Regions from separate parts of the Nitratireductor sp. ATLC21 genome, predicted to be linked through region 4. Evidence: predicted binding sites of a transcription regulator. Region 4 holds the regulator's gene; each other region holds the start of a gene.
What was found. Region 4 encodes PhoB, which activates phosphate uptake and scavenging genes when phosphate is short. Its sites were predicted from a motif close to TGTCATNNANCTGTCAT; they were not measured.
Positions count from the first base shown of each region.

Region 1: AC2CHD_RS16325 (esterase-like activity of phytase family protein) is a predicted target of PhoB. The motif match lies at 2,969-2,985, and genes of this name have one in related genera.
Region 2: AC2CHD_RS15845 (DUF2794 domain-containing protein) is a predicted target of PhoB. The motif match lies at 2,238-2,254, and genes of this name have one in related genera.
Region 3: olsB (l-ornithine N(alpha)-acyltransferase) is a predicted target of PhoB. The motif match lies at 2,487-2,503, and genes of this name have one in related genera.

Region 1 covers NZ_JBXUOU010000003.1:385,971-393,850, forward strand. Annotated here, with positions in the region: gene AC2CHD_RS16320 (NAD(P)H-quinone oxidoreductase) at 1-637, shown strand, start outside; gene AC2CHD_RS16325 (esterase-like activity of phytase family protein) at 698-2,896, opposite strand; gene AC2CHD_RS16330 (DUF1013 domain-containing protein) at 3,125-3,838, shown strand; gene AC2CHD_RS16335 (helix-turn-helix transcriptional regulator) at 3,884-4,594, opposite strand; gene AC2CHD_RS16340 (VOC family protein) at 4,607-4,981, opposite strand; gene AC2CHD_RS16345 (hypothetical protein) at 5,084-5,245, opposite strand; gene AC2CHD_RS16350 (SDR family NAD(P)-dependent oxidoreductase) at 5,306-6,100, opposite strand; gene AC2CHD_RS16355 (propionyl-CoA synthetase) at 6,176-7,880, opposite strand, start outside.
Region 2 covers NZ_JBXUOU010000003.1:289,582-297,461, reverse strand. Annotated here, with positions in the region: gene acnA (aconitate hydratase AcnA) at 1-802, shown strand, start outside; gene AC2CHD_RS15850 (DUF1223 domain-containing protein) at 976-1,740, shown strand; gene AC2CHD_RS15845 (DUF2794 domain-containing protein) at 2,267-2,650, shown strand; gene AC2CHD_RS15840 (GNAT family N-acetyltransferase) at 2,658-3,230, opposite strand; gene AC2CHD_RS15835 (Bax inhibitor-1/YccA family protein) at 3,317-4,057, opposite strand; gene AC2CHD_RS15830 (ABC transporter permease) at 4,261-6,834, opposite strand; gene AC2CHD_RS15825 (ABC transporter ATP-binding protein) at 6,831-7,532, opposite strand; gene AC2CHD_RS15820 (arylesterase) at 7,613-7,880, shown strand, end outside.
Region 3 covers NZ_JBXUOU010000002.1:243,350-251,229, reverse strand. Annotated here, with positions in the region: gene AC2CHD_RS08920 (NADP-dependent malic enzyme) at 1-617, shown strand, start outside; gene AC2CHD_RS08915 (HNH endonuclease) at 618-1,559, shown strand; gene olsB (l-ornithine N(alpha)-acyltransferase) at 1,564-2,439, opposite strand; gene AC2CHD_RS08905 (PAS domain-containing hybrid sensor histidine kinase/response regulator) at 2,695-4,989, opposite strand; gene acuI (acrylyl-CoA reductase (NADPH)) at 5,057-6,052, opposite strand; gene lspA (signal peptidase II) at 6,116-6,613, opposite strand; gene AC2CHD_RS08890 (TrmH family RNA methyltransferase) at 6,610-7,470, opposite strand; gene AC2CHD_RS08885 (RsmD family RNA methyltransferase) at 7,467-7,880, opposite strand, start outside.
Region 4 covers NZ_JBXUOU010000003.1:599,265-607,144, forward strand. Annotated here, with positions in the region: gene AC2CHD_RS17380 (substrate-binding domain-containing protein) at 1-348, shown strand, start outside; gene pstC (phosphate ABC transporter permease subunit PstC) at 453-1,925, shown strand; gene pstA (phosphate ABC transporter permease PstA) at 1,922-3,238, shown strand; gene pstB (phosphate ABC transporter ATP-binding protein PstB) at 3,253-4,068, shown strand; gene phoU (phosphate signaling complex protein PhoU) at 4,091-4,801, shown strand; gene phoB (phosphate regulon transcriptional regulator PhoB) at 4,839-5,525, shown strand; gene AC2CHD_RS17410 (hypothetical protein) at 5,576-5,902, opposite strand; gene AC2CHD_RS17415 (DUF1328 domain-containing protein) at 5,993-6,160, opposite strand; gene AC2CHD_RS17420 (response regulator) at 6,288-7,082, opposite strand; gene AC2CHD_RS17425 (NepR family anti-sigma factor) at 7,285-7,488, shown strand; gene AC2CHD_RS17430 (sigma-70 family RNA polymerase sigma factor) at 7,494-7,880, shown strand, end outside.

The sequences.
Region 1 (7,880 bases), 210 kb from region 4:
CGAAGCGGGGGCGATTCCCGAAACCTTCTTCACGGTGTGGCACAACGTGTTTCAACGTGGGGGCCTGAAGGAGGGTGAGACGCTGCTGGTTCACGGCGGTTCCTCCGGTATCGGCACGACGGCAATCCAGATGGCCACTGCTTTGGGATCCAGGGTGATCGCCACGGCGGGCTCCGCTGAGAAATGCGCTGCATGCACGTCGCTGGGCGCGGTGCGCTCGATCAATTATCGCGATGAGGATTTCGTTGAGGCGGTAAAGGAAGAGACCGAAGGCCATGGCGCAGATGTCATTCTTGACATGATCGGCGGCGATTATATCGAACGCAATTATGAGGCGGCCGCCATGGACGGTCGCATCGTGCAGATCGCCTTTTTGAAAGGATCCCGCGCTGCGGTCGATTTCTCGTTGATCATGCGCAAGCGGCTTGTCCATACGGGATCCACCCTCAGGCCGAGGTCGGTGGCCTTCAAGGCGCGTATTGCCACCGAGCTTGAAGCGCATGTCTGGCCGCTGTTGGCGGCGGGTCGCATTTCTCCCGTCATGGACATGAGTTTTCCGCTGGAAGAGGCGTGGCGTGCGCATGAGCGCATGGAGGATGGGGCGCACATAGGCAAGATCGTGCTTGATGTCGCCTGATATGAAAAAGGAAGCTCCGGCGCTGGCGCCGGAGCTTCCCCGCCTTGGGAGGAGGCGGTGTCAGTTGGTGGCGTCGAGTTTGCCGAGATTGACGAAGATCGTCTCGCCGGAGGAATCGTCCACACCATCATTGTCGGTCACGAAATAGGCTGTGCCTTCAACGTCGATAGCGAAACCCTCGATTTTATCCACGACATAGCCATTGGTGGCGGCTTTCATGGCGGGCACGAGGTCACGCACCAGCGTTTTTTCGACCAGGGGCAAGTCTCCGTCGAGCGCTGCCGGCTGAAATCCATCAAGGGAGACGCTGTAGAGCTTCTTGATCTTCGCAGAAGTGCCGATCTGGTTGTCACGCTCGACGATGTAGAGTTTTCCATCGTGAGCGGTGATCTCGGAGAGGCCGACCCATCCCTTCTCGGCTGCGTCAAGCGGATACCGCACGGCAGCCCATTCGCCGGAAGCAGGCTTGTAGCTTACCAGCTTCACCTGTCCCGCAGGATCGTCGCCCCATTCGCGTTGCATGGCGATGACCAGCATCTGGTCGTCGCCTTCACCGACCACCGTCACCCCTTCCATCCCGAAGCGCTTTTCGACTGCCAGAAGCTCGGCAGGAAGTGCAATCTCCTCCTGGATCTCGCCGGCTGCATCGACACGGAAAAGCGCATGCGGCGTCAGACGGTCGGTGCGGCCTTCCGAAGCGAGCCAGAAGCCGCCCTTGCCGTCGTTGGCAATGCCCTCCAGGTCGAGCTTCTGGGCGGCCATACCGTCGCGCGTGACGATGGTCTTGGCGGCGATGCGGGCCGGCATCTCAGACGCATCGATTGTGAAGATGGCCGGCTGGGTGCTGTAGAAGGAATCGGACACGGCGTAGAGCGTACCCGGCTTTTCACCATCTGCCACGAGACCGGACAGAGCGCCCCAGCCAAACGGGATGCCATTGTCGTCACGCGCCGATTCGATGGTCGGATAGACAGGCTTTCCTTCGGTCAGTTCGTAGACCATCACGTGAGAGCGGGCGCCGCCGTCCTCAACAAGATCGGCCTCATTTGCCGTAACGAGCAGGTTACGTTCGGGTATGGCGACGAGGCCTTCGGGGCCGATGCCGGAGGGCAGGACCTGGACGAATTCCGGTTCGGAGCCGGTGTCGCGGTAGACTGCCACAAGTGAAGCACGCTCCAGCGCCACGAAAATATATCGCTGATCGCCAAATGTCGCGACCTCCAGTCCTTCCGGCTCCGTGCCCTTGGCGTCGGAGCGCTTGTCGGGATAGTGGCCGACAGCGGCGGCGCGCAATTCGAGATCGTTTCCGCTGTCGAACAGGACCTCGCCTGATTTGCTGAAAATGGTGAAGCTGCGCGATCCGCCTTGATAATCGCCTTCGTTGGCAGTGACGAAGCGATCATCGTCCAGCCATTTCACAGCGTCCGGTTCGCGCTTCACAGCCTCCGCTGCCTGATTGAAATCGATTGAGCCATTGTCCAGCGTGTCGATGTTCTTCAGGCTGATCTGGCCAGCGGAGAAGTGGCTCGTCACGTCGCCGCTTTCAGCCGAAACCACGATGATGTGGTTGTTCTCCTGGAGTGTCACAACGATGTCGCCTGCGTCGTTGAAATCCACGAACTCGGGCTCAGGGTCCTGCGGTGCGATCTCGGCGAGGCCGGTCAGGGCCACGGATTTCATGCTGCCACAGTCCGGCGTGCCGTCGCTGAGATTGAAGACCTTCAGGTCCCCGGCGGGCATTTGCGGGATCGCACCGTCGTTCAGGTCTTCATCCCGCTCGTTCTCGATGGCGACGGCAAGGAAGCGGCCGTCATTGCTGATGGCCACGGAATCCGGCTGGCCACCCAGGTCGCAGGATTTCTGAGCGGTTTTCGTTGTCAGGTCGATCACGACGAGATTGCCCGAAGGGCTGGTGAAGCTCTCAGAGGTGTTCACAGCCGCGATGGCTTTCTGGCCTGCCACACCCACTGAGGTCGGCTCACCCTCCAGCTTGAGCATGCCGCCTGCCTTCGGGGCCTTGGCGTCGCTGATATCCACGAAACCCACGCCACCCAGCGGACTGTCAGAGTAGATCAACATCTTTCCGTCAGCGCTGCGCGCGATGATCTCCGATGAGGTCTCGGTGGCCACGTCTGTCTCTGCCGGCAGGTTCTCTGCCACCGGAAACGTTGCGATACGGTTGAATGCCATGTCCGCATACGCAGGAAAAACGGCTGCTGTGCTTGCCAGCAGGCCCAGAACAATTGCTTGGCGTCCCATGTCTGAAAACTCCCTCAAGACCCATAGGAGCGGCACAATCGAGAGGGTTGATTTCAGCCCGATGACACAACAATGACGGTTCGGTGACACTCCCCAATTGAGGGAACGCGCATTTTGTTGCGTCTGCCGGGTGTTTCAGTTTATAACGCGGACGATATTTCCCAACATCGGTGGTTATGACCACCGCCCGCGCCAGGGACGCGGGCGAAGGAAGAGGATTCTTGAAACATGGCCAACACGCTTCTCATGCCCAAGGCCACCGCCGTTTGGCTGGTCGACAATACGGCGCTGACCTTTGATCAGATCGCCGAATTCTGCAAACTGCATCCTCTCGAAGTGGGTGCCATCGCGGATGGTGACGCTGCGCAGGGCATTAAGGGTATGGACCCGGTGATGACCGGACAGCTCACCCGCGAGGAGATCGCTCTCGGGGAGGAAAATCCGAACCACAAACTGCGCCTTTCGGAGCCGAAGGTTCGGGTGCCGGAGGCCAAGCGGAAGGGGCCGCGTTACACGCCGCTCTCCAAGCGTCAGGATCGCCCGAACGCCATTCTGTGGCTGGTGCGCAATCATCCTGAACTCAAGGATGCGCAAATTTCGCGTCTCGTGGGCACCACGAAATCCACCATTGAGGCTATCCGCGAGCGTACTCACTGGAACTCTGCGAACCTTGTTCCCATGGATCCGGTAACGCTTGGGCTTTGCTCGCAGATCGATCTGGATCTGGAAGTGCAGCGCGCGGCAAAATACCTCCCGCCGCAGGAGAGCACCGGTGAAACCCTGCTCCCGGCTTCGGAGACCGAAGATCTGCCGCTCGGTGAGCAGGCCGCCTCCGACACGTCTTCCGATGAGCAGGAACTGGACGCAGATGCCGTCTTCGCCAAATTGTCGTCGCTGAAGTCGAGCGATGCAGACGAAGAAGACGAGGACGAGCGGTCCTGAACCGACGATAGAGACGCTCCCCTGCCCGGTCAGGGGAGCGACGTCTCAGCTCGCACAAGCCCTGCCCATCATGGCTTCGTGCATCTCCATCCGCCTGTAGAAATCTGCAAGCTGCTTGCCGCGCTCAGGGCGGAATGTTCGCCCGGCGAGGGTCATGGTGGCGATCCGGTCGATGCGGAATGTGCGGAAATCTCCGCGTAATTCACACCACGCTACCAGTGTCCACACCTTCCCCCAGAACCAAAGGCCGAGCGGACGAACGTCGCGCCTGGAGGTGCGCCCGGCTTCGTCGCGGTAATCGATGGAAAGCACGTCCCGCGTTTCAACGGAGCGTTCCAGCGTGTCGATGGCCTCGCGCTCGATATCGCTGACGACCCAGCGGGGTGTGTGAATTTCGGTGCGTGCAATGCGGTCGCGCTCCGGCTCCGGCAGGACGGTTCCTATCTTCACCAGCGCCTCTTCCGCCGCACGGGCCATGGCGGCGCCGCCAAAGGCGCGGACCATGCGCGCGCCAGCCACCAGCGCCACGATCTCGTCACGCGTGAACATGAGCGGTGGAAGTTCGAACCCCTCCCGCATCAGATAGCCGACGCCAGCCTCGCCGTCGATTGGCACGCCGGTGGATTGAAGATCGGCAATATCGCGATAGATCGTTCGCTCGGAAACCTCGAGGCGTTCGCTCAAAAGACGCGCCGTAACCAGGCGCCCGCCCCGCAAATGCTGGACGATTTGGAAAAGTCGGTCAGCACGGCGCATGCGTTATTCTCCTCACGCAAAAATTCCGAAGCTGTTTCCGTCGGGGTCGAGACAATACACGAAACGGCCGGCAGGGATAGTGATTATGGGTGATACCAGTCTGCCACCATTTGTTGTGACACGCTCCATCGCGTCTTCCAGTGGTGGAGGGACGGCCAGATGGATCGTGGGGCCGGTTCCTTCCGGGGCTGGCTTGCCAGGGTAAATGTGTCCGGCTACGGAATCCTGCGGGTCGCTTGTGTCAAAAATCGCAAAAGGATTGGGACCATCCTCGCGCAGAACCAGCTCGTTCTGGACAACGGCGGCATAAAAAGACCGCGCCCGATCGAGATCGGCAACAGGTATCTCCGCCCAGACCACTGCGTTCAGGGGCAACGTATCGGACATGTTTCACAACCCTCCATTGTCTCAAGGCCACAATGACACAGCCCTCCTGACAACATTCCGTCAGGAGGGCTGCAAAGCTGCTGCCTGAGATCATTGGAGGGCTTATCGCCGGTATCGACTGGTCGGATCCCAGTCGATGTCGCGTTGCACTGTTATGGGCAGGTCGTTCAGCATCCGTCTGGTCAACCGACGCCGCCGGCGATCACGGGTTTGATCGGCCCAGCGGCGGACAGCACGAATGAAGCTTCCGGGGAAGTCTGGCATGGCGAAAATCTCCTGATTCTGGCCGGAGTATTATCGCTCTGCAGTGGTGACAGCGTTTTGTCAGGAGATTTCCGGCTTGACCTCGACCGTATAGTTCAACGGCAGCCGGCCGCCGTCGGCATAGATGGTCTGGCCGGTCACATAGCTGGAGTCATCGTCGGCCAGAAAGGTTGCTATCGATGCGATTTCGCCCGGTTCGCCAACACGCCCGAGCGGGGTGCGCGACAGCATACGGTTGCGTGCGGCCTGATCGCTGTTCACGCTGGCCAGCATGTCAGTTCCGATCGAGCCCGGTCCTATGGCGTTAACGCGGATGCCATAGGGCGCCAGTGCTAGTGCCATGACGCGGGTAAGCTGACTGACGCCGCCTTTGGATACCGTGTAGGCGATCTGCTCCGGAATGGCGAGAATGGCGTTGACTGACGACATGTTGATGATCGTGCCCGCTGCACCGCCGCCTTCGACCTTTTCCACCATATAGCGAGCGACCGCTTGCCCGGTGAGGAACGTGCCTTTGAGATTGGTGTCGAGAACCCGGTTGAAATCCTCTTCCTTCAAATCCAGGAAATCCGCCGCGTGTACGATGCCGGCATTGTTGACGAGAATGTCCACGTCGCCAAAGGCATCGATCGTTTCAGCCAACAGGTTGTGGACGTCGAGCCTCTTGCTCACATCTGCTTTCACGAAACGCGCATCGCCCAGCTTTTCGAGATCGGAAAGAGCCTGTTTGCCCTTCTCACTGTCCAGATCGGCGATCATGACCTTGACGCCATGGCGGAGAAAACGCTCTGCGATAGCATAGCCTATGCCGCCCGCGCCGCCTGTTACGATTGCCGTCTTGCCGTCCAGTGCCATAGTGAATCCCCGTGCCGAACACGGCTGGACCCTGCGACGAGGGGGGGCGAAGGTCAAGTGCCCGACAACGCTCAATCAGGAATCCGACTTGCCCAGCGCTTCGCTGATTTCGTCCAGTATGGAAGGGTCATCGATGGTGGCAGGCATTGTCCATTCCCGGTGATCGGCGATCTTCTGCATGGTGGCGCGCAGGATCTTGCCCGACCGCGTCTTGGGCAGCCGCTTCACTGACACCACTTTCTTGAAGGCTGCGACAGGTCCGATCCGCTCGCGCACCATGGCGATCAGTTCCTGCTCCACGGAGCCCATATCGGTCTGTGCCTTTCCGTGCAGCACCACGAAGCCGCAGGGCACCTGTCCCTTGAGCGGATCGGCAATGCCGATCACCGCACACTCGGCGACAGCCGGATGCTCCGCTACCACCTCCTCCATGCCGCCGGTGGAAAGCCGATGGCCCGCCACATTGATGATGTCGTCCGTGCGCGCCATGATGAAGAGATAGCCATCCTCGTCCAGCATGCCGGCATCTGCCGTCTTGTAGTAGCCGGGGAACTCGGAGAGATAGGCGTCGCGGAAGCGTTTGTCGTCGTTCCATAATGTCGGTAGCGCGCCTGGCGGCAGGGGGAGTTTCACCACCACATTGCCCAGCGTACCCGCCGGCACTGGATCGCCTGCATCGTCCAGAACCTGAACATCGTATCCCGGCATTGGCACGCCGGGCGAGCCATATTTAACCGGGAGCATCCCAAGTCCGACGGGGTCCTGGCTGATCGGCGCCCCGGTTTCCGTTTGCCACCAATGGTCGATCACGGGAACGCCCAATGTCCTCTCCGCCCATTTCACCGTGTCGGGATCGGCTCTCTCGCCCGCCAGGAACAGCGTGCGAAAGCCGGTGAGGTCGTGTGGGGCCAGCAATTCCGCGTCAGGGTCGGCCGTGCGGATCGCGCGAAACGCGGTCGGCGCGGTGAAGAGAGCGGCCACATTGTGCTCCGCGATCACCCGCCAGAACACCCCGGCGTCGGGCGTACCGACCGGCTTTCCTTCGAAAAGCACCGTGGTGCAGCCGTGAAGTAACGGCGCATAGACGATGTAGGAATGGCCCACCACCCAGCCCACATCAGAGGCCGCCCAGAATGTCTCGCCGGGTTCTATGCCGAACTCGTTGAACATCGACCATTTCAGCCGCACCATATGGCCGCCATTGTCGCGCACCACGCCCTTTGGCCGTCCCGTCGTGCCCGACGTGTAGAGGATATAGAGCGGGTCGGTTGCGAGCACCGGTTCGCAGTCCACCGCGCGGCCTGCCGAGCGCGCTGCGTCCACAAGCGCCGCGTAATCATGGTCGCGGCCTTCCGTCAGGTCGCAGCGCTGTTCCTCCCGCTGCAGGATCAGGCAGGCCTCCGGCTTCGCGGCACAGAGGCGGATCGCCTCGTCGAGCAGCGGCTTGTAGGCCACCACGCGGCCGGGCTCCAGCCCACAGGAGGCCGATATGATTGCCTTTGGCGCCGCGTCGTCGATGCGTGCGGCCAGTTCGCGGGCGGCGAATCCGCCGAACACCACCGAATGCACCGCGCCGATGCGCGCGCAGGCCAGCATGGCGAACACCGCCTCCGGCACCATGGGCATGTAGATGACCACGCGATCGCCCTTGCCGACACCGAAATCCTTCAAGACGGCTGCCAGCGCCGATACCTCGTCTTTCAGCTCGCCATAGGTGAAGCTTTTCTTCCGGCCGCTGATGGGGCTGTCGTGGACGAGGGCGGGCTGATCCTTGCGCCCG
Region 2 (7,880 bases), 310 kb from region 4:
CGAGACCTATGCATGGGACGACAAGTCGACCTATGTGCAGAACCCGCCCTATTTTGTCGGCATGAAGAAGACGACCGGCGATGTGAGCGACATCAAGAATGCGCGCATTCTCGGCCTGTTCGGCGACAAGATCACCACCGACCACATTTCACCGGCCGGTTCCATCAAGGCACAGTCGCCAGCCGGCAAATACCTGATGGACAATGGCGTGGGCGTTGCCGACTTCAACCAGTACGGCACGCGTCGCGGCAACCATGAGGTGATGATGCGCGGCACCTTCGCCAACATCCGCATCCGCAACCACATGCTGGGCGAAAACGGTACCGAAGGCGGCTACACGATCCACTATCCCTCCAAGGAGGAGATGTCGATCTACGACGCAGCCATGGAATATCGCAAGGAAGGTGTTCCGCTGGTGGTTTTCGCTGGTGGCGAATACGGCAACGGTTCTTCCCGCGACTGGGCTGCTAAGGGCACCAACCTGCTCGGTGTCCGCGCCGTCATCGCAGAAAGCTACGAGCGCATCCACCGCTCCAATCTGGTGGGCATGGGCGTCATTCCTTTCGTCTTTGCCGACGAAGGAACGAGCTGGGCAAAGCTCGGCCTGAAGGGCGACGAGACCGTCACCATCGACGGGCTCGAGACCATCAAGCCGCGTGCAACCGTGAACGCGAAGATCACCTTTGCCGACGGTTCGGTCAAGGAGGTTCCTCTTCTGTGCCGCATCGACACGCTGGATGAGCTTGAGTACTTCAAGAACGGTGGCATCCTGCAATACGTGCTGCGCGACCTGGCCGCCTGATAGGGCCACGCAAACACACTGATCAGACCGCCGGTGGAGACGCCGGCGGTTTTTTTTGAGTTCAAGACGCTCAGTTAATCGGCTCACCTGAACGTGACTTCTTGTTGAGGTACGCTCGCTCCTATAGTTCTGAAACAAAGCAATATTCGCTTCACATTCCAAACGGAGAGCGTATGTTCCGGCTCTGGACACCAGGCCATATCCTTGCCCTGGCTTTAGGCTTTCTCGCCCTTATCGGTCCTGCGGGAGCCGAAAACACGGTTCGCCCAATTGGCGTGGTAGAACTCTTTACGAGTCAGGGCTGCAACTCGTGCCCTCCAGCGGACGCGGTTCTTGACGAGCTCGCCTCCCGAGAAGATGTGGTCGCCCTTGCCTATCATGTCGATTACTGGGATTACCTGGGTTGGCGAGACGCATTGGCGCATCCGGCCAACTCTGAACGGCAGAGGAAATACGCAGGTACTCTTCAGAAGAGTTCGGTTTATACACCTCAGGCTATCGTCAATGGGCGCCAAGACATGAACGGCGCCAACCGAACCAAGGTGGTGTCGACCCTTGAAGCGCTGGCGGGCACCGCGGCGGGGCTTCAGGTGGATCTGTCTTTAGAGGACAGAGGTGACAGCATAATCGTAAGCGTCGGCGCATTGCCCGAAGGCCTTGATGGTGAAGACCTCAGCGCGCATCTCGTCTTTGTCGACTATACACCGAGAACCACAGTGGAGATTCGGGCCGGGGAGAATCGCGGACGCACTATCGAGTATCGAAACGCGGTCAACCGGATCCAGACCATCGGCATGTGGGACGGCGCCGCGAAGAATTTCGAGATGCCCAGATCGGAACTGATCCAGAAGGGCAATGGCTGCGCCTTGTTGCTCCAACGGGTCGATGAGAACGGTTTGCCTGGCGCCATACTTGGAGCCATTGCCCTCAACCCATAACACCCGCTCGACCCCCCTCGAGCCCCAATGTCCGAGGAGCTGGTCCCAAAAGAAAAACCGGTGCTGACTCATTCAGCACCGGCTGTATTCCTTTGGGACCGTTGCCTCGCTCGGGCGTCCGAGAGTTGGTTCGATCCGGTCATGACCCCGAGGGCGGGGGGGCTTGGGGTTTTCGGGATCCGTGTCCGGACCGAACCGTCTCAGGCAACGTTGGGATCGTTGCGGCACAATGGGGCGTGAGCTTGAACAAATTGCGGCAAGAAAAAGGCAAGCCATCACCAATTCCGACAATCGGTCCCGATTTGTGACTACCGGCTAAGAGATGAGGCTTGCAGAGCTCGAACACATACGTCGGCAAAAGATGTGCACGGATGTAACCACTCTGATGCTCATGCCATCAAGAAGGATGACAGCCCTCGCAGTCTCATGCGGGTGGTGAAATATGGATTGAGGCAATGCGGGCTTGCAATTCGGCCTATGGCAGGCGAACCTTCCACTGTCACCAAATCGTCATGAGGTACAGCCGATGACCGATTACGGCAGCGCCGGGGAGGATAGGGACGGGTCCGGAATACTGATCCCGCTGCACGAGGCACGCAGGGCACGTTCGGACCTTCCCGTAACCTTCGAGCGGCGCGAACTGGATCAGATCCTGCGCATTTATGGCCACATGGTTGCCGCGGGCGAATGGCGGGACTATGCCATCGACCATCTGAAGGACCGGGCCGTGTTCTCCGTATTCAGGCGGACCAGCGAAGTGCCGCTTTTTCAGATCGTCAAAGACCCCAAGCTGACACGAAAGCAAGGTGCCTACAGTGTCATTGCGGCGACCGGTGCAATCCTGAAACGCGGACACGAATTGGCGCGCGTCTTGGCGGTGTTCGACAAGAAGCTGAAACTCGTTACCTGACGCGACATCAGGACAATCTCTCTCCCCGGAACAAGCGTTCGGGGACGGAATCGGGATCAGGTGGCCTATCGTCACCTTCATTCAGCGCGCGCTGCATAAACACCGTGTCGAGCCAGCGCTCATGTTTATAGCCACTGCCGCGAAGCATGCCGGCATCGCGAAACCCCATGGAGCGGTGCAATTTCACCGAAGCGCTTTGCGGCGAGCCGTCGCCAATGACGGCGACAATCTGACGGAATCCGCACCGCTCGCACGCATCCACCAAAGCCTGGAGCAAGAGTCGACCCAGCCCACGCCCCTGGGCTTCGGGCGCGAGGTAAACCGAATCCTCGACCATGAAACGATAAGCCCGCCGCGCGCGAAACGGCCCCGCATAAGCATAGCCGAGAATATTGTTTCCCTCCTCGACAACGATATAGGGATAACCATTTCCCACAAGCGCATCCATGCGTTCGCGCATCTCGGCCTCGCCAGGCGGTTCCAGCTCATAGCTGGCTGTCCCTTTTGACACGGCATGGGCATAGATTCGGGTAATCGCGGGAACATCATCCGGATGAACAGGGCGAATGGTGGCTGTCATGGAAACTCGACAAGGCTTGTGGCGGCAAAAGAAAAGGGCGGCTCGGAAGCCGCCCTTACATAACACTGTTTCAGTGTCGGTGTGCACTACTCGCGATTACCGAGGAACTGCAGCAGGAACATGAACAGGTTGATGAAGTCGAGATAGAGACGCAGAGCGCCCATGATCGCCTTGCGACCGGATACGGTGGCGTCGTCGCCCTCGTAATACATCTCCTTGATCTGCTGGGTGTCGTAGGCCGTCAGGCCGGCGAACACCAGCACACCGATCACCGAAATGGCGAACTGCAGCGCCGACGAGCCAAGGAAGATGTTCACGATCGAGGCAATGATGATGCCGATCAGACCCATGAACAGGAACGACCCCATGCCCGAAAGGTCACGCTTAGTCGTGTAACCCCAGAGCGACAGCGCGCCAAACGAAGCGGCGGTGATGAAGAAGGTGCGGACGATGCTCTCCCCCGTGAAGACGAGGAAAATCGTCGACAGAGAAAGACCCACGAGGGCCGAGTAGACCCAGAAGGTCGTCTGCGCCGCTCCCACGCTCATGTTTTGAATGCGGAAGCTCAGGAAAAACACCAGCGCAAGCGGTGCAAGAATGACAACCCAGCGGAAGGCGCTGGCATAGATGAGCTGGCCGAAAGCCGTGAGCTGGCCGTCGGCAATGGCAAGGTTGAACGCGCCAAACGCTGCAAGGCCGGTGATCGCCAGGCCGAGCGCCATAAGGTTGTAGACGCGGATCATATAGGCGCGCAGGCCCTCGTCGATGGCCGCGTCCGCGCGCACGCCGGGCGTTGCGCGGGCCTGATAGTTACGAAGGTCAGCCATAATTACCCCTTTCTGGCTTAAATCCCGTCCGGTGACGGCCTGAAAGACCGTGCGCCGCTGGCGGGATACCAGCATGCGTAGATCAAATATGATGTCAGTTTGTGTTCAGGACAAGACCTCTTCGCACCGGAAACGCGCCTGCGGCAACAGTTCGCGGGCGGAATCGCGCCTGTCCGCGCCGGAGGGTTAACCGTTTTTCACGCTCACAAATTGCGCAGAACCGGTGCGGCCTTGTGTCCGAGAACCCGCCATGTGCCGATCAGGCCGAAGCCAACCGTCATCACCAGCGCCACCACAACGGTGGTGAACGCCACCTCCGGCAGGAAGCTTGAGGGCAGGCCCATGACCTTTGCCACCACAAACCAGGCAGCAACCCCGCCGGCCAGCAGCGCGAACACCGCAGTCGCAAGCCCGATCAGCAGATATTCGAGCGAGAAAGCGGCGATCAGGGTACGCCGCGTGGCGCCAAGGGTCTTCAGAACCACAGCATCATGCACCCGCGCCCGGTTGCCAGCCGCCAGTGCACCGGAAAGCACGAGAACCGAAGCAATCAGCGCGACGGCGGCTGCCGCACGGATCGCCGTGGCCAATTGCTCTACAAGCCGGTTCACCACATCGAGAGCATCCTTCACCCGCACGGTGGTCACCGTCGGGAAGGAGCGGGTGACAGCGTTGAGGATCTTCGATTCGTCGGCCTGCGTGGCGTTTGCATCCGTAAGCGTCGCCAGCCAGGCGTGGGGTGCACCGGCAAAGGTGTTGGGCGAAAACACCATCACGAAGTTGATGGCCAGCGATTCCCACTCTACCGCGCGGAAATTGGCTATCCGGGCCGTGACCTCGCGACCAAGCACATTGACGGTGATCGTGTCGCCAATCTTGAGACCAAGCTCTCCACCTTCTTCCGCCGTGAAGGACACGAGCGGCTCACCCTCATAATCAGCTGGCCACCAATCCCCTTGTGTCAGTGTGGTGTTCTCCGGCGCGTTGCGGGCATAGGTAATGCCACGGTCGCCCCGCAGCACCCAGCCACCCTCCGGCGGGATCTCCATGTCCCGCACATTGACATCGTTGAGCGCGGTGATGCGCCCACGAAGCATCGGCACCTGAATGAGCTTTCCGTCTGGCGCTTCCTGTTTGACCAGATCGGCAAAGGCCTCCACCTCGCCGCTCTGGATGTCGACAAAGAAAAAGTTCGGGGCGACCTCCGGCAGATTACCGGTGATCTGCCGTCGCAGATTGCCGTCGATCAGCGCCAGTGTGGCGAGCAAGGTGAGGCCGAGCCCCAATGACAAGACCACGGACGGTGTCAGCGCACCTGGGCGGTGGATGTTGCCCAGAGCGAGGCGCAGCGGCGTGGACGTGACGCGCGGGCTGCGCCGTGCCAACCACTCGATGCCAAGCGCCACGACCCTCAGAACTATAAACGCGAACACGGTTGCACCAACAAAGATGGCCGCCATGCGCCGATCGTCGGAGAACCAGACAGCGAAACCGGCGAGGCCGGCCGCGATAGCTACCGAAAGCGTGATATAGACTGGTCGCGGCCAGCCACGTCCGTCGACACCCATTTCGCGGAACAGCGCTGTCGCCGGCACATCACGCGCCCGGCCAAGCGGCATCAGCGCAAACACGAGCGTGATCATGACGCCGAACAGCGCGGCCACAAAAAGCGCAGCCGGATAGAACCCACCCGTCGCGGGAACCGGCAGGACACTCGCCAGAACCGCCGACGCGCCGAACGGCATCAGCGCGCCAATCGCGAGGCCGGCGAGAATACCGATGCCGGCGATCATCAATATCTGCACGAGATAGACGGTAAAGACGAACCCACCCGAAGCGCCAAGGCTCTTGAAGGTCGCGATCACGGCACGCTTGCTGTCGAGATAGGCGCGCACCGCATTCGCCACACCGACGCCCCCGACGACAAGAGCTGTCAGCCCCACCAGAGTGAGAAACTGCGAGAACCGCTCGATATTGCGTGAAAGAGATGGGGCCGCATTGCTGCGGGTACGGATGCTCCATCCGGCCTCCGGAAATTCCGCTGCGGCGCGTGCCTGCACGGTTTCCAGGTCGCTCTCTTCGCCATCGAGCCGCACCTTGTAGACGTGCTCGACGAGACTGCCCGGCTGAATGAGCCCGGTCGCCTGAAGCGCATCCAGCGAAATCATCAGCCGTGGGGCAAAACCGAACCCGTCGGACACGGCATCCGGCTCCGTGACAAGAACAGCGCGAAGCTCGATGGTCTCGCTGCCCAGCATGATGCGGTCGCCAATGCCAAGACCCAGACGTTCGAAGAGCAAATCCGGTGCCGCCGCCCCATAGGCGCCATTGATTTTTTCAAAGAGCGCGTCATGCGAGAGCTGCGGCTCCGTCACCCGCGCCCCATAAAGCGGATAGAGCGCATCGACGGCCTTAACCTCCACCAGTGTCTGGTCCGAACCGTCGGCAAGCCGTGCCATGGAACGCATATTCGCGCTCTCGGCCACATCCCCCAGATCCGACAAAAAGGTTTGCTCAGCTTCGCTGGCGCGCCGCTGGTTCAGTTCGAAGCGCAGATCGGCGGCCAGCAACGACTGGCCTTCCGCTTCCACAGCTTCGGTAATGGCGGTGGCGACCGAATTCACACCGCCAATGGCGCCCACACCCAGCGCGATGCAGGCTAGGAAGATGAAGAAGCCGGAAAGTCCACCCCGCATCTCTCGCAGCGAGAAGCGGATCGCCAGACCGATCATGCGGCCAAAACTCATGCCGGTCGAACGTGTGCTGCCCGCATTCATGCCATCGCAGCCTTCTCCAAGGCAGCGTCCTGCTCGATACGGCCGGAGCGCATCGCCACCTGACGCTCACAGCGGGCGGCAAGAGCCGGATCGTGGGTGACAAGCACCAAGGAGGTGCCGCGTTCCTTTGCCTTGGCGAAAAGCATGTCCGAAATCTGCCTGCCGGTTGCCTGGTCGAGATTTCCGGTCGGCTCATCGGCGATCAGAATCGCCGGCCCCGGCGCCAATGCACGAGCAATAGCCACCCGCTGCTGTTCACCGCCCGAGAGTTCGCCCGGATAATGTGTCAGGCGCTGCGAAAGGCCGACAGCCGCCAGTTCCTCCTCGGCTGCGCCAAACGGATCGGCGTGCCCGGCCAGTTCCAGCGGCACGGCGACGTTCTCCAGCGCCGTCATGTTGGGAATGAGGTGAAAGGACTGGAAAACGATGCCGATCGAACGGCCGCGAAAGGCAGCAATCGCATCTTCGCTCAGCCCGTTGATCTGCGTCCCGCCAACGCGCACGATACCCTCATCGACGCGCTCCAGGCCCGCGATCACCATCAGCAGCGTGGACTTGCCCGAACCGGACGGACCGACGATCGCCGTGGAACGCCCCCGCTCGACGGAGAGGCTGACACCTTTGAGAACATGCACCGAGGAGGCACCCTCACCCAGTGTTAGCGACACGTTCTCAAGTTCGATCACGGCTTCTGTCACGGAAAAGACATCCTATATTGGGAGAAAGCGACGCTGGAATCGGACCACTGCACGGTTTTGGCAAATATGGGTTATCCCGCATGGCATTCAAATTCTTTCGTCCTTTCGGTCAGTTCACAAAAATTTCATCGGCTGCTGCAGCACTCATTCTGGCGCTTTCCATATGCGTCGCCGCGCGGGCCGAAACCATCCAGATTGTTGGCTTCGGCGATAGCCTCATGGCGGGCTACAATCTTGGGCCGGACGAGGGTTTCCCTGGACAGCTCGAAAACGCGCTCAAGGCTGAGGGCTATGATGTCTCCATCGCCAATGCAGGCGTATCCGGCGACACGACGAGCGGCGGGCTCT
Region 3 (7,880 bases), on a different contig from region 4:
CGGATGCGATGGTGAGCGGCGTGACGCGCAACTATTCCACCGTGCTCGACGATGTGCGCCGCGTGATCGACGCGCGCCCCGGCCACCGGGTGATCGGCGTCACGCTGGCGCTGTGCCGCGGGCGCACCGTGCTCGTGGCCGATACGGCGGTGCACGACATGCCCAATTCCGAGGAGCTGGCCGACATTGCCGAGGAGGCCGCCGGACAGGCCCGCCGCATGGGCTATGAGCCGCGCGTGGCGATGCTCGCCTATTCCACCTTCGGCCACCCGCCGGGCGAGCGCTCCGAGCGTGTTCAGGAGGCGGTGAAGATCCTCGACAAGCGCCGGGTCGATTTCGAATATGATGGCGAGATGGCCGCCGATGTGGCGCTGAACCCGAGCCTGATGCAGCAATATCCCTTCTGCCGCCTGTCGGGCCCGGCCAACGTGCTGGTCATGCCCGCCTTCCACTCCGCCTCCATCTCCACCAAGATGCTGCAGGAACTGGGCGGCTCAACCGTCATCGGCCCGCTTCTGGTGGGGCTGAACAAGTCTGTTCAGGTGGTTTCGCTAAACGCGAAGGATTCCGATATCGTGAACATGGCGGCGATTGCGGCTTATAATGCCGGGGGGTGATTGGAATTGGATTCTCGGCTTGAATTTTATAATGCCAACTACGATGCAGTTTTTCGTCGCCTCTGGGAGGTTAATGAAAGAATAACCCTTGGCAATAGGTCAAGAAGGCAATGCCGCTTTTGTGGCTTAAGCTCTCCAGAAACTTCCTTTAGAAAAAGAGCTCATGCGGCGCCCGAGTGCATCGGGAATCGCGGACTAACTACTTACTATGAATGCGATATCTGCAATGGATACTTCGGGAGGACGATTGAAAATGATCTAGGCGTATGGCTGAAGCCCATGCGGACATTTATCCGCATTCCAGGGAAACGGGGCGTTCCTACTTTAAAAGACTTATCAGACGAGCACGGCTATAGAATAGAGTACACGGACGGCAGAATAATAGCAAATATTAATGAACACTCTAAAATCGCTATCATAGACGAAGAAAAAAATATAATTTCCTTCAAAATACCAAGAGGGTCATATACACCTGTTGCAGTTTATAAATCATTCGTTAAAATTGCATTAAGCCCTATTCCAGAAACAGAATTTGACCCATTCAGGCCAACCTTTTCCTGGATTTTAGAGCAAGACCACACAAAAATATCGATGCCTCAACTTTTTATACACATTAAAGAAATGGGGCCATTTCAATCTGACAGGATATTTGCTCAGGTTCTTCGGAGAAGAGAAGATGATCACCCTACCCCATACGCATTTCTGATCGTCGGCTTTGGAAATAGTATTTTTCAGGTAATGATCCCGTGCCCGAATAAAGACAGAATACTCTCCGACAAGAAAATAAAATTTCCACCTTTTCCTACCCCTGGCGGCCTCAACCCTGAGAGACACGGAAAACCTTCTTGGGAAAAATTGGACCTCAGCAACACAAATCAAACTTCTGATGAATACAATCTGTCACTAAAATTCGAAAGTATTCATAAATCATACAAGGGATGACGCACTACGCCGCAAAACGCTGCGCTTCAGCCCCGTAGTAATTGATATACCGGTCCGAGATCGCCTCCACCGGCAGCACGACGAACACATCCGTGGTGCCGAAATCATGGTCGATCACGCAGCCATCGCCGAAGCGTGCGCCGAGGCGCAGATAGCCTTTCACGAGGGGCGGCATGGCGGCGAGCGCCGAGCGGGTCTGGATCGCTTCCTTTGGCATCAGATCGAGCGGGGCATAGCGGCTGGCGACGGCGCGCACATGCCATTCAGGCTCCACCTGGCAGAAATGCCCGAGGAAGGAGAGCGCTTCCGCATGGGCGGCCGGCACCACGCCGGGGAAGGAGGCGCAGCCCATCATCACGTCGATGCGCTTCTTGCGGCAATAGGCCCAGATGCCCTGCCACAGAAGCTCGATCGTGCGCTTGGTGCGGTAGGGCGGCAGAACGCAGGAGCGGCCAAGCTCCAGAAAGCGGCGGCCCTGGTGGCGGGCCATCAGCGTTTCGATGGCGAATTCGTCTGCGGAGTAGAATCTTCCGGCCCGGCACGCGCCCTCCGGCGTCAAAAGCCGGTAGGTGCCGACAATGCGGTCGACATCCTCACCCGGCAGCGCGGTGTCGAACACCAGAAGATGGTCGCATACGGCATCGAACGCATCCGCATCGCGGTCGGCACTCAGCGCGCCGAGCGGCGCTTTCGCGCCCATTTCATTGTAGAAAACCCGGTAGCGAATGCTCTGGGCCGCGGCAATCTCCTCCTCGCTGCGCGCAAGGCGCACTTCGAGCGAGCCGATGCGGCCCAGAAGCGCGTCCTCGGCATCGCCGGCGAGCGGCGGCCTTGCGGCCTGGTCATCGAGAGGGGCCCGGTTCAGCGTGATGCCCTGCATTGCTGATTCTCCTCCGCTTGGCGTTGACGCTGAAATAGTGATCGCTTGCGACAGAACTATGACACTACCGTCACACGGGGGTAAGCGGCAAGCGAGTGTGCGGTCCGGGCATCGCCCCTGCTTCACCGGCAGCTCCTTCTGCGAAACCCGGCCTCGCTTCTCAATGGGTCCCGGGTCAAGCCCGGGATGACGCGGTGGTGCGGGGAGAAGGAGGCCGTCACAGCGGGAGCCGGGCCGGTATGTCCCACCCTGTTCTCAGGCCGTGACCTGCAGCTCCAGCGCGGCCAGAAGTTCGTCCGGATCGAGCGGCTTGGTCACAAAGCCATTGGCGCCATGGGCAAGCACGCCGCTGCGCGTCTCTTCCTGCCCGTCGGCGGTGAGAACGAGGATGGGCAGAGGTGCCAGCCCTGTTTCCTCCTCGTGCCGGCGGATGGCGTTGATGGCGTCGAGCCCGTCCATCACCGGCATGTGCAGGTCCATCAGCACCGCGTCGAAGCGCGTGCCCGGCGCGCTCACCGCCTCCACCGCCTCGCGCCCGTTGGAGACGAGCGTCACCCGGTGCCCGGCTCGCGACAGTGCCGCGCGCGCCAGCATGGCGTTGATCTCGTTGTCCTCGGCGACAAGGATGTTGAGCCCGCCCGCACGCCGGCCCATGGTCCCGGCATCATGTGTGCGATCATGCGTTTCCGCAGCCGGCCAGGTGGCCTCGCCCTTGCTGCCCAAAAGCTGGCGCAGCAGCGTCCTGCCCCGCACGGGCCGCGCGAGAAACGCGCCATAGCCGCTGGCGCGAAACGCGGGAAGCCGCCCGCGCTCGGATGGCGTGATCAGCGTGAGCGCGCGGTCTCCGCCAACGCCCAGCGCGTGCAGACGGGTGATCAGCGCGCCATCGTCGCTTTCAAGCGAGGCGTCGACCAGCACCGTGTTGAACGGCCGGCCGCTCTCTTCGGCAAGTCGTGCCGCATCCTCCGCAGTGGCGGCGATGGCCGCGCGTCCGCCATGCACACGCACGGTCATGGCGATGGTTTCGGCCTCCTGCGCGAAGGGCGAGAGAATGACGGCGTTGACCTCTTCGAGCACGGGCTCGACACGGCCCGCCTCGTCCGCCTCCGCGCCCAGCGGCAGGAGCACGGCAAATTCCGAGCCCTCGCCCGGCGTGCTCGCCACGCTGACCGAGCCATTCATCGCGTCGACAATGCGCTTGGTGATGGCAAGGCCGAGCCCCGCCCCGCCATGGCGGCGGGTGGAGCTGCCGTCCACCTGTTCGAAATCCTTGAAAATGCGGTTGATGTCGTCCTTTTCGAGCCCGGGTCCGGAATCGGAAACGGCAATCCGCAGCGCCGGCGCGCCATTCTTCTCCGCCCGCGAGACCGCGACCGTCACCCCGCCCTCATCGGTGAATTTGAGAGCATTGCCGAGCAGGTTGATCAGCACCTGGCGCAGCCGACCCGGATCCGCCGTGATGGTTTCGGGCACATCCGGCGCGATGTAGCAGCCAAGGCCGATGTTCTTTGCAAAGGCGCGGGCAGCCAGAAGCTCGACCACGTTTTCCACGAGCTCGTTCACCGGAAGCGCCTGGGGCTCCAGCTCCAGCCGCCCCGCCTCGATCTTGGAATAGTCGAGCAGATCCTCGATCAGCGCCACAAGCGCGCTTGCCGAAGTGGAAACCGCGCCCACATAGGTGCGCTGCTCGGGCGTCAGTTCCGTGTCGGCCAGAAGCGTCGCCATGCCCATAATGCCGTTCATCGGCGTGCGGATTTCATGGCTCACCGTGGCAAGGAAACTCGATTTCGCGCGGCTTGCCTGTTCGGCGCGTTCGCGCGCGTTGATCAGCGCTGTCTCGGCCCGCTTGCGGGCGGTGATATCGCGCGCAATGGCCCGGTGCGACACCGAATCCGCGCTGTCGTCGCGCACCGAGTGCTCGATCCATGAATACCAGCGCGCCCCGCCACGCGTGTGGATCGCCACATCGGTGGAGCTCAGGCATTCGCCATCGGTGAAGGCGGCATCCGGCACGAGGCCGATGTCGATGCCGAGCTGGCTCAGCGTGCGGCCCACCAGGGTGGAAGGGTCGCGGCCCAGAAGGTCTGCAAACACGCGGTTCACATAGACGATGCGGCCGCTGCGGTCGCGGTGGACGATCAGGTCACCCAGCGCATCCACCAACCCGTGAAAGCGCTCCTCGCTTTCGCGCAGCTCCCACATGCGGTCGGCCAGTTCTTCGAGCTCGCCGCGATTGACCGTCTCGGATTCGGCAAGCGCAGTCGCCATGCGCCGGTCTGCCGTGGAAGCGCGGAAGGCAAGGGCCAACGCAAGGGCGCCCAGCCCCAGAAGCGCTATGCCGACCAGCGGCGAGGCGCCCGTCAGATGGCTGAGCCCGGCGATCAGGATGATCGCGAGGCCGATGGCCACCTCGCCATGATGTGTGGGTACGGGGAGCCGCACCGGCGCGAGCGCCGGTGGCCTGATGCGGATCCTCTTGCGCGGCTGCCGCTCTGGAGAGAGCGTCCTTGCCGGCTTCGGGTCGCCTTTGTCTTTCCCCGCCATTGTCATGGCGAGAACAATAGGCGGCGGGCATTACGGAAGCTTTTGGCTGGCCGTTCGAATTTTAGCGAATGGCTTAACCGGGCATCTCCACCACCACGCGTCCGCGCACCCGGCCCTCGATGATGTCCGTTGCAGCCGAAATCACGTCGCTGAACGGCACGACGCTTGCGATCGCGCCGAGCTTCTTGTGATCGAGTTCCTTGGCAATGCGCTGCCAGGCCTCCATGCGCAGCTCCTTCGGCGCCATGACGGAATCAACGCCCAGCAGCGAGACGCCGCGCAGGATGAACGGCGCGACACTGGCCGGCAGGTCCATGCCCTGCGCCAGCCCGCAGGCCGCCACCGCGCCGCCATAGGAGGTCATGGAAAGCACATTGGCGAGCGTGTGGCTGCCCACCGCATCAATGCCGCCGGCCCAGCGCTCCTTGCCGAGCGGACGGGCGGGACCGGAAAGCTCCTCCCGGTCGATGATTTCGGCAGCGCCCAGCTCCTTCAGGTAATCGGCTTCGGATGCGCGTCCGGTGGAGGCGATCACGTGATGCCCCTGCCCGGCCAGAAGCGCGATTGCGACAGAGCCGACACCGCCGGCCGCCCCCGTCACCACCACCGGCCCGCGTTCCGGCGTGATGCCGTGGCGCTCCAGCGCCATCACGCACAGCATGGCCGTATAGCCGGCGGTGCCCACGGCCATCGCGTCCTTCGGGGTCATGCCATCGGGCAGCGGCACCAGCCAGTCGCCATTCACCCGCGCGCGCCCGGCATAGGCGCCATAATGCGTCTCGCCCACGCCCCAGCCATTGAGAATGACCTTATCGCCCTCTTTCCAGCCGTCATGGGTGGATTTCGTCACCGTGCCGGCGAAATCGATGCCCGGCACGAGCGGAAAGCGCCGCACCACGGGGGCCTTGCCGGTAATGGCGAGCCCGTCCTTGTAGTTGACCGTGGTCGCCTCCACGGCGACTGTAACGTCGCCGTCCATCAGATCATCTTCGGAAAGCTCCGTCCACTCGACGGACTGCTTCTTGTCCTCGTCGCGCGAAATCAGAACCGCTTGAAACGTGTCCGCCATCACTCACTCCGGCTGGTTACGGTCATCAATGATCGCAGACTTTGCGGCGCGGCGGGCGCGAGGTCAATCCGCGTGCGTCTGGCCACCCGTGCGGCCGCGCCGCCAGTCAAGAAACTCGTCGAGGATGACAAGCCCCGCACCGATGGTGATGAACACATCGGCCAGATTGAAGATCGCAAACGACCAGACCGGCGTGTGGAAATAGATGTAGTCGGTGACGAAACCGTTGGTGAGCCGGTCGATGAGATTGCCGAACGCCCCACCCAGAATGAGCGCGAAGCCGAGGCGCGCCCATTTTTGGGCAGATCCCGTGCGCAGTGCGAGATAGCCGATGAACAGGATCACGCCTGCCATCACGAGGCTGAGTGCCATGTCGCTCATGCCGGAAAACATGGAGAAGGCAATGCCGGTGTTGCGTGAATGCAGAAGCGAGAGGAACGGCAGAAGCTCGATCCGCTCATGCAGCGGCATCATCGTCTCGACCAGTTCCTTCACCACCTGATCTGCGACCGTGAAGAGCACGATCAGCAACGCGTAGAACCCGATGGCGCGCGCGCTCATGCGTCGGCCCTTTCTTCAAGCGGCAGCGCCTCGCGCCGGATTTCATAAAGCATCACGCCCGTTGCCACGGCGAGATTGAGCGAATCCGCCCGCCCTGCCTGCGGGATGCGCACGAGTGTGTCGCAGCTTTCAGCAAGCCGGTCCGGCAGGCCCTGCTGCTCATTGCCCATCAGGAGCAGGACCGGCCCCTTCTTGTAATCGACGGTGCGATAATCGACCGAGCCCTTCAGATGCGTGCCCACGACCCGGCCGGCAAAACCTTTCCGCCAGGCGAGAAACGCCTCTTCGCCCGTGCGCACGATGGGCACGGCGAATATGGAGCCCATCGTGGCCCGGACCGTCTCGAAGGAAAACGGGTCGGTGCAGTCGCCAACCAGAATGACACCCTTTGCCCCCACCGCGTCCACGGTGCGCAGAACGGTGCCCAGATTGCCGGGATCGCGGACCCGGTCGAGCGCCACCCAGACGTCGCCATCGGCGGGCTTTACGGTTTCAAGCTTAACCGTCTTCTGCTCGAAGACGCCGACAACCATCTGCGGATTGTCGCGCTTGGTGATGGTCGAGAGCACCTTTTCGCTGACGATGAGAACAAGACCGCCGGATGCCACGGTGCGCGCGGCCAGCCGCTCTACCGCCTCATTGCCGCGCCCCGCCTTGGCATAGAGAAGCGTGCGGATCGTCCAGCCGGCATCGAACGCGTCGATCACCAGCTTCTGTCCCTCGGCAATGAAGGCGTGTTCGCGGTCGCGATACTTCTTCTGCGCCAGCGCGCGAATGTCCTTGATGATCGGATTGGTGAGGCTGGTGACTTCCTTCACCTGACCCGGCCTGCGCCGTTCGTTTTCATGTCCGCTCATGATGCCACCCAGCGCGAAAAGAGCGAGGTGGACAGCGCGCGGCCGGCCGACTTCTCGCGAATAATGAGCTCCCCCGATTCCACCTGGCCACCATCGCCGGCGAATGTGTCGCGCATCAGGGCGTGGATGGCGAAGAAGGAAGCGCGGATGGAATAGGCCGTCAGCACCACCGCCAGCGGCTTGGGTGTCAGGATCGAGCGGCAGAGATCGGCCAGATAGGGCAGATCCTCGAACAGCTGCCACACCTCGCCCTTGGGCCCGCGCCCATAGGCCGGCGGGTCGAACAGAACGATGTCATAAGCATTGCCGCGCCGCGCCTCGCGCTCGGCAAATTTGACGGCGTCCTCACAGATCCAGCGGATCGGCTTGTCGCCAAGGCCCGCCATTTCCTGGTTTTCACGCGCCCAGCC
Region 4 (7,880 bases):
ACCGAGACGCTCGCCCGCATCGACGCCAACAAGACCGGCGTCGGCGTGTTCGGCCTCTCCTTCTACGAGAACAATGCCGACAAGCTGAAGGTCGCCACCATCAACGGCATCACGCCGTCGGTCGACACGATCTCCACCGGCGAATACCCCGTGTCGCGCCCGCTTCAGTTCTACGTGAAGAAGGCGCATATCGGGGTCGTTCCTGGCCTGAAGGAATATGTCGAGTTCTTCCTCGACGATCAGATGGTCGGCCCGGAAAGCCCGCTCGCCGATTACGGTCTGGTTCCGGCTCCGGATGCGGAGCGTGATGCTCAGCGCAAGGCTTTCGAGGCTGGCGAAACCATGTAATCCGGTTTCCGCATGACAACGCAGGCGGCTCAAGCCGCCTGCGTTCGATCGTTGCGGAGAGATTGTGAACTGGACGCCCGGCCAGGTGCCGGAGAGGGGGCTTCGTGGCCTGGGGACTTCTCCTTACCATCATCGTTTTCATTGGCGTTGTCGGATACGTTCTCGGCAGTGCACGTGCGAAGAAGCAAATTGTCTCGTCGGCCGAGAAGCCGCATTCGCGTGCACATTATCATGGCTGGTGGGTGTTCCTGCTTGCTGTTTTGCCGGCGGTGTTTTTCATGGCGGCCTGGTCTGCCGGTAGCTATGCCTATGTGGATCGCGCAATCAGCGAGCGGATGCCCGAGCAAACGGCGGACAGCGCGATCGCAAGCCGTTCTCTGGCTTTGGGGATGGTGCGCAATCTTGCAGCCGGCATGCGCAGGCTCGAAACCGATCCGGCCATTGCCGAAGTGCCGGAAAGTTTTGAGGAACTGCGTCCTGTCCTTGCAGAGCGCGGTGTTGCGCTGGCTTCGGATACGCAGGATTACATGATCCCCATTGCGGCCGAGCTTAACGCCATGCAGGACAATGCAGCGTGGATCGGCACGGTAATCGCGATCCTGCTGTCGCTGGGAGGCGCGGTACTCGGCCTACGAAGTGTTCGACCTCGGGGCCGGGCCAGGAACAATGTCGAGCGCATCATTACCTTGGGCCTCTTGGCCGCATCCACCATCGCCATCCTGACGACGGTGGGCATCGTCTTTTCCATGCTGTTCGAGACGATCCATTTCTTCCGCTCGGTGTCGCTGAGCAACTTCTTTTTCGGAACCGTCTGGGACCCGCGCTTCGCTGCGGCCGGTGCGGAGGCGCAGGAGGGGCAGTTCGGTCTCATCCCGCTGCTTGCCGGTACGATCTATATTGCTTTCGTGGCGATGCTGTTTGCCGTGCCAGTGGGGCTAATGGCGGCGATCTACATGGCCGAATATGCCTCCAAGCGTGTGCGCTCAGTGGTCAAGCCCCTGCTTGAGGTTCTGGCCGGAATTCCGACCATTGTCTACGGTTTCTTCGCCCTGGTTACGGTCGGTCCATTCCTGCGCGATATGAGCGCGGCGATCGCTGGCGGCCCCGGCTTTATTCAGGCGCAAAGCGTTCTGACAGCAGGTCTCGTTATGGGGATCATGTTGATCCCATTCGTCTCGTCGCTGTCGGATGACATTATCACAGCGGTGCCGCGTGCTATGCGTGATGGTTCGCTTGGTCTCGGCGCGACGCGCTCCGAAACGATCAAACGGGTTATCCTGCCAGCCGCGCTGCCGGGCATTGTCGGGGCATTGCTGCTGACGGCTTCCCGCGCCATCGGCGAAACCATGATCGTTGTGCTGGCCGCCGGTGTTGCGGCCAACCTCACGCTCAACCCATTTGAGGCGATGACGACCATCACCGTGAAGATCGTCAACCAGCTTACGGGTGACCTTGAATTCACCTCGCCTCAAACGCTGGTTGCCTTCGCGCTGGGCATGACCCTGTTTGTGCTCACACTCGGCATGAATGTTTTCGCGCTCTACATCGTGCGCAAATACCGGGAGCAATACGAATGACCGATGCTGTCTACAAAGGAGGGGATGCTCCCCGCGCATCTGTGCGCCGCGATATCGGTATCAAAAAGCGTTATGCGGCAGAACAGCGTTTCCGGATGTATGGAATCATTGCGATTGCCATCGGCATCTTCTTTCTGGCTGCGCTTTTATGGTCGGTGATCTCCAACGGCTACACCGCCTTTTGGCAGACATCCATCAATCTGGACGTCACCTTCGCCGAGAATATCATTGACCCGGATAATGAGCGTGCGACCGACCCCAACACGCTGCTCACCGCCAATTACCCGAAACTGGCCACCGATGCCCTGGCGGCAAAGCTTGGCGTCGATCCGGAGAACCGGCGATTGGTTCGCGAGGTGGGCGGCTTGATCTCAAATGGTGTACGCACGCAACTGCGTGACCTGGTGATAGCCGATCCTTCGATCATTGGAACGACACAGAATGTCTGGGTCCTGGCGAGCGGAGACGTTGATTCCGCTCTCAAGGGGCAGGTCAATCTCGAGGTGGAGGAAAGCCGCCGCAAGGTCTCCGACCAGCAGCTCGAATGGATGCGCGTCATGGAAGCAGACGGCGTTCTGGAACAGCGCTTCAATACAGGGCTTTTCACCCGCGGTGCCTCGAGCCGGCCTGAAACGGCAGGTATGGGGGTGGCCATCGTGGGCTCGCTCTACATGATGTTGATCGTGCTCCTTCTGGCGCTGCCGATCGGCGTTGCCGCCTCGATTTATCTTGAGGAGTTCGCGCCGCAGAACAAGCTGACCGATCTGATCGAGGTCAACATCAACAATCTGGCGGCCGTGCCGTCCATCGTCTTCGGTCTCCTCGGTCTCGCCGTGTTCATCAACTTCATGCATCTGCCGCGCTCTGCGTCTCTTGTGGGCGGTCTGGTGCTGACGCTGATGACATTGCCGACGATCATAATTGCGACGCGTGCAGCGCTGCGCGCCGTACCGCCCTCGATCCGCTCGGCAGCTCTCGGCCTTGGTGCCTCGCGCACACAGACGGTGTTTCACCATGTGCTGCCGCTGGCTGCGCCCGGCATTCTGACGGGCACGATCATCGGCCTGGCCCAGGCACTCGGCGAAACGGCCCCGCTGCTTCTGATCGGCATGGTGGCTTTCGTGGCCGACTACCCCACCACGCCGCTCGATCCTGCTACGGCGCTGCCGGTACAGATCTATATGTGGGCGAACGAAGCCGAACGCGCCTTTGTCGAGCGTACCTCGGGCGCTATCATCGTATTGCTGCTGTTCCTCGCCGTGATGAACATCACCGCCATAATTCTGCGGCGGCGCGTCGAGCGTCGCTGGTAACGGAGTGGAAGGACATGAATATGCTCACTGATGCTGCTGTCGAAGAAGCACTGGATGCGAGCCAGAAGCCAAAACCTCTCAAGATGCGCGGTGAGAATGTGCGTGTCTTCTACGGCGAGAAGCAAGCGCTTTTCGATGTGAATCTGGATGTTCTGGAAAACCAGGTGACGGCGCTTATCGGCCCTTCGGGCTGTGGAAAGTCCACGTTTCTGCGTTGTCTCAACCGCATGAATGACACGATCGATATCTGCCGGATCGAAGGCAAGATCACGCTTGATGATCAAGACATCTATGATCCTAAGATCGATGTGGTGGAGCTGCGTGCCCGTGTTGGCATGGTTTTCCAGAAGCCTAACCCATTTCCCAAGTCGATCTATGAGAACATCGCTTATGGGCCGCGCATCCATGGCCTGGCTTCCAAAAAGAATGAGTTCGATGAAATCGTCGAGTCCAGCCTGCAGAAGGCCGGCCTCTTCAACGAGGTGAAAGACCGTTTGCATGAGCCCGGCACAGGTCTCTCCGGCGGCCAGCAGCAGCGTTTATGCATTGCGCGCGCCATCGCGGTTTCGCCCGAGGTGATCCTCATGGATGAGCCGTGCTCGGCTCTTGATCCCATCGCCACCGCCAAGGTGGAGGAGCTGATCGACGAACTGCGCGAGAACTACACGATCGTCATCGTTACGCACTCCATGCAGCAGGCGGCGCGCGTTTCGCAGCGCACGGCCATGTTCCATCTGGGCAACCTTGTCGAGGAAGGTCCGACGGACAAGATGTTCACCAATCCGGATGACAAGCGGACCCAGGATTACATCACCGGTCGCTTCGGTTGACGCACAGATAAGGAACCAGATCATGGGCGAGCACACAGTCAGCTCCTTCGATGAGGAACTCGGTGAGATCGACCGCCTCATTCGCGATATGGGCGATCTCTCCGGTGCGATGACCCGCGCCTCCACCAATGCCCTTCTTCATTCCGATACCGCGCTGGCGCAGCGCGTTATCTCCGATGACACGATCATGGACGCCAAGCAGCGCGATCTCGACGAACGCGCCATCACACTGATCGCCAAGCGCCAGCCGATGGCACAGGATCTGCGCAGCGTTGTGGGTGCCATTCGCATGGCAGCCGACCTGGAGCGTATCGGTGATCTTGCGAAGAACATTGCCAAGCGCGTCAGCGCGGTGGGCCAGAGCGCTACACCGCGAACACTAGCGCATTCCATAGATGCCATGGCAGGCCTGGTGCTGCAGCAGGTTAATGCTGTGGTCGAGCATTACGTGAAGCGCGATGCCGATGCCTTGATCCAGTTACGCGACGACGACGAGAAAATCGACATTCAGTATACGTCGGTGTTCCGGGAATTGCTGACTTATATGATGGAAGATCCGCGCAACATCACCTCGTGCACGCATCTTCTCTTCTGCGCGAAAAATCTGGAACGCATTGGCGATCATGTGACGAATATCGCCGAGAATGCCTATTATGTGGTGACGGGGGAGCAGCTTCCGGTCCAGCGGCCGAAGCTTGATGAAACACAGATGACGGTCGATACGGATGCCTGAACGGCCGTAGCAATGCTTTAGGAGAATGCCTTCCATGATTGCCCCCAAGGTCATGGTCGTTGAAGACGACGAACCGCTCTGCGTCCTGTTGAAATACAATCTGGAGGCGGAAGGGTATCAGGTAGAGATGATCTCGCGCGGCGATGAAGCCGAGGTGCGGTTGCAGGAGAATGTCCCGGATCTGCTCGTTCTGGACTGGATGGTTCCGGCCGTATCAGGCATCGAACTGTGCCGCCGGCTGCGCATGCGTCCTGAAACCGAGCGTCTTCCCATTATCATGCTCACCGCGCGCGGTGAGGAAAGCGACCGCGTTCGCGGTCTTTCCACCGGTGCCGACGACTATCTGGTCAAGCCGTTTTCGACGCCGGAATTCGTCGCGCGTGTGCGGGCGCTCCTGCGCAGAGCCAAGCCTGAGGTTCTCTCAACGGTGCTGTCTGTGGGCGATATTGTGCTCGACCGCGAATCGCATCGCGTTTACCGGCGCAAGAATGAGATCCGTCTGGGGCCGACAGAGTTTCGCTTGCTGGAATTCATGATGCAGCATCCGGGGCGGGTCTTTTCGCGCAGCCAGCTGCTCGACAATGTATGGGGTGAGACGATTTACATCGACGAGCGCACCGTGGATGTCCATGTGGGCCGGTTGCGCAAGGCCGTGAACCAGGGGCGGCTTCCCGATGTGATCCGCACCATTCGCGGTGCAGGCTACGCCATTCGAGAAGCCTGAGACAAAAACCCCGGCACTTGGCCGGGGTTTTTGCTGAAGCTGTTGTCTGATTACTCGGTGAAAATGTTCTTCTGACGCGCATGCTCATTGTGAGCGACTGCGAAGCTGTTGACCGGTTCCAGAGAGGCCGTCAGCTTCCCGTCTTTGGTGATGTCCCACTCCAGCACAGCGTCATCGTAGACGAGTGCAGGATCCACAAAGACGCACGTTGCCATCACCCGTGGCGCCTCACCTTCAAGCTCGCGCAGGGAAATGGGCTTCTCGGCCTCGCACTCCTCAAAGGTTTCGTAAATCGGAGCGGGGGCGGGAAGTTCGCGGCATTCAGCCATGTTGCCGGAGCAGCCGACAACCAGAAGAAGCGCAGCGATATGTTCCATGGCGTTCTCCTTTCACTGTCTGCCCGACGCGGAAGCCATGGATGGTCCGCATCGTCGGATGCCGCATTCGTTTACGTCAGATGTACTCGTTTAACCGCGCCCTCTAATCAGTCCCATGACCAGAGAAATCACGAGAAGGGCGAGAAAGATGTAGAACAGGATCTGTGCGATCCCTGCGGAAGCGCCTGCAATACCGCCAAAACCAAGGGCGCCGGCGATAAGAGCGACGACGAGGAATATAAGTGCCCAGTAAAGCATTCTGTCTCTCCGTTTAGTTATGGCAGTTAAACGCTATCCACGGAGATTGGTTCCCGGAGAAAGAAAACCGGCAAACAAAAAGGCCGCCCGAAGGCGACCTTTTTCATCAGAAAGGTGTTGCGCTGCCTCAGGCCGCCGCGCGAGCCTGGTGATCGAAGAAAAGCGCCTGGCTGATCAGCGCTTTGACCATCTCCGGGCTGAAAGGCTTCGTCACAAGGAAAGTCGGCTCCGGGCGCTCGCCAGTCAGCAAACGCTCCGGGAAGGCTGTGATGAAGATCACAGGGACTGTCGCCCCTTCAAGAATCTCGTTCACCGCATCAAGGCCCGAGCTTCCATCTGCAAGCTGAATGTCTGCCAGCACCATTTTGGGCTGGGTTTTGGCAAACATCTCGACAGCCTGCTTGTGGGTGCGGGCGTTGCCGACGACGCGATGACCGAGGCTTTCGACCATCTCCTCGATATCCATGGCGATCAAGGGCTCATCCTCGATGATGAGGATGTCGGTGGCCACCTGACGGGAGATTTCCTCGCTGGCCTCGTGCAGCATCGCATTGATGCCATTCATGTCGGTTTCCAGAATTTCCGCCGCTTCCTCCGGACGGAAGTTTTCGACAGCCACCAGAAGGAACGCCTGGCGTGGGCGGGGTGCAAGTGACGACAAGTTTCTCGAAGCGCGTTCCTCCCAAGCGGATGTCGGGGCACTTTCGGGGATGCGCACATCGAGCGTTTCAAAGAGCGATGTGAAAAGCCTGAAGAGCGCGATTTTGTCCGTTGACGCTTCGGGGAAAATGCTTGTGTCGGCAATCAGCGCTTCAAGCGCCGCGGCCACCAGGGCGTCACCGCTCGTCTGGGAGCCGGAGACGGCTCTGGAAAAGCGCCGCAGATATGGAAGGTGCGGTGCGATACGCGCTGACAAGGTCATGGATTTCAGGTCTCCCTCGTAATGTGGCAATGGGAATAATGCATATTTATGAGGTCAAAACGCCTGTTGTGCGAAAATGTTCCATAAGCAGGGAACGATTTCTGCTCGGTGGCGTTCTGTTTCGTATGGAAGAGTGGTGGCGCGGGCGATATCGATGTGCCCGCTTCATTGGGAGACAAGATTATATGGACGAAGATAGGGCATGAATTACGGCAAACCCAATACCCATAGGGGCCAGGAGAAGCGCGGAAAGGACAGCGATCCTCTCGGTGCAAATTCCGAGATCGGGCGCAAGCTCAGGCAGTATTACGACGATTTGATAACGGAAGACATTCCGGACCGCTTCAGTGATCTTCTCAACCAACTGGAACAGAAGAGCACTGAGACCGCCGGGAACAAGGATTGATGTCGATGAGTGTATATCCTGGCTTTCGTGATGATCTTCTCGCCACCGTACCGAGTTTGCGTGCGTTTGCAGTCTCACTTTCAAAGAACGCTGACCGAGCCGATGACTTGGTACAGGAGGCGCTTGTCAAAGCGTGGGACAAGCAGGCGAGCTACCAGCCGGGCACCAACCTGAAGGCATGGCTCTTTACGATTCTGCGTAATGAGTTCTATTCCCAAATGCGAAAGCGCAAGCGGGAGGTGGAAGACAGTGACGGGGCCATCACCGGGCGTCTGTCCGTACATCCAGCTCAGGAAGGCTCTGTCGATCTCAAAGACTTTCGCCGGGCGCTGGAGCAACTGCCAGAAGATCAGCGTGAGGCGATCATCCTGATTGGTGCCTCGGGCTTTTCC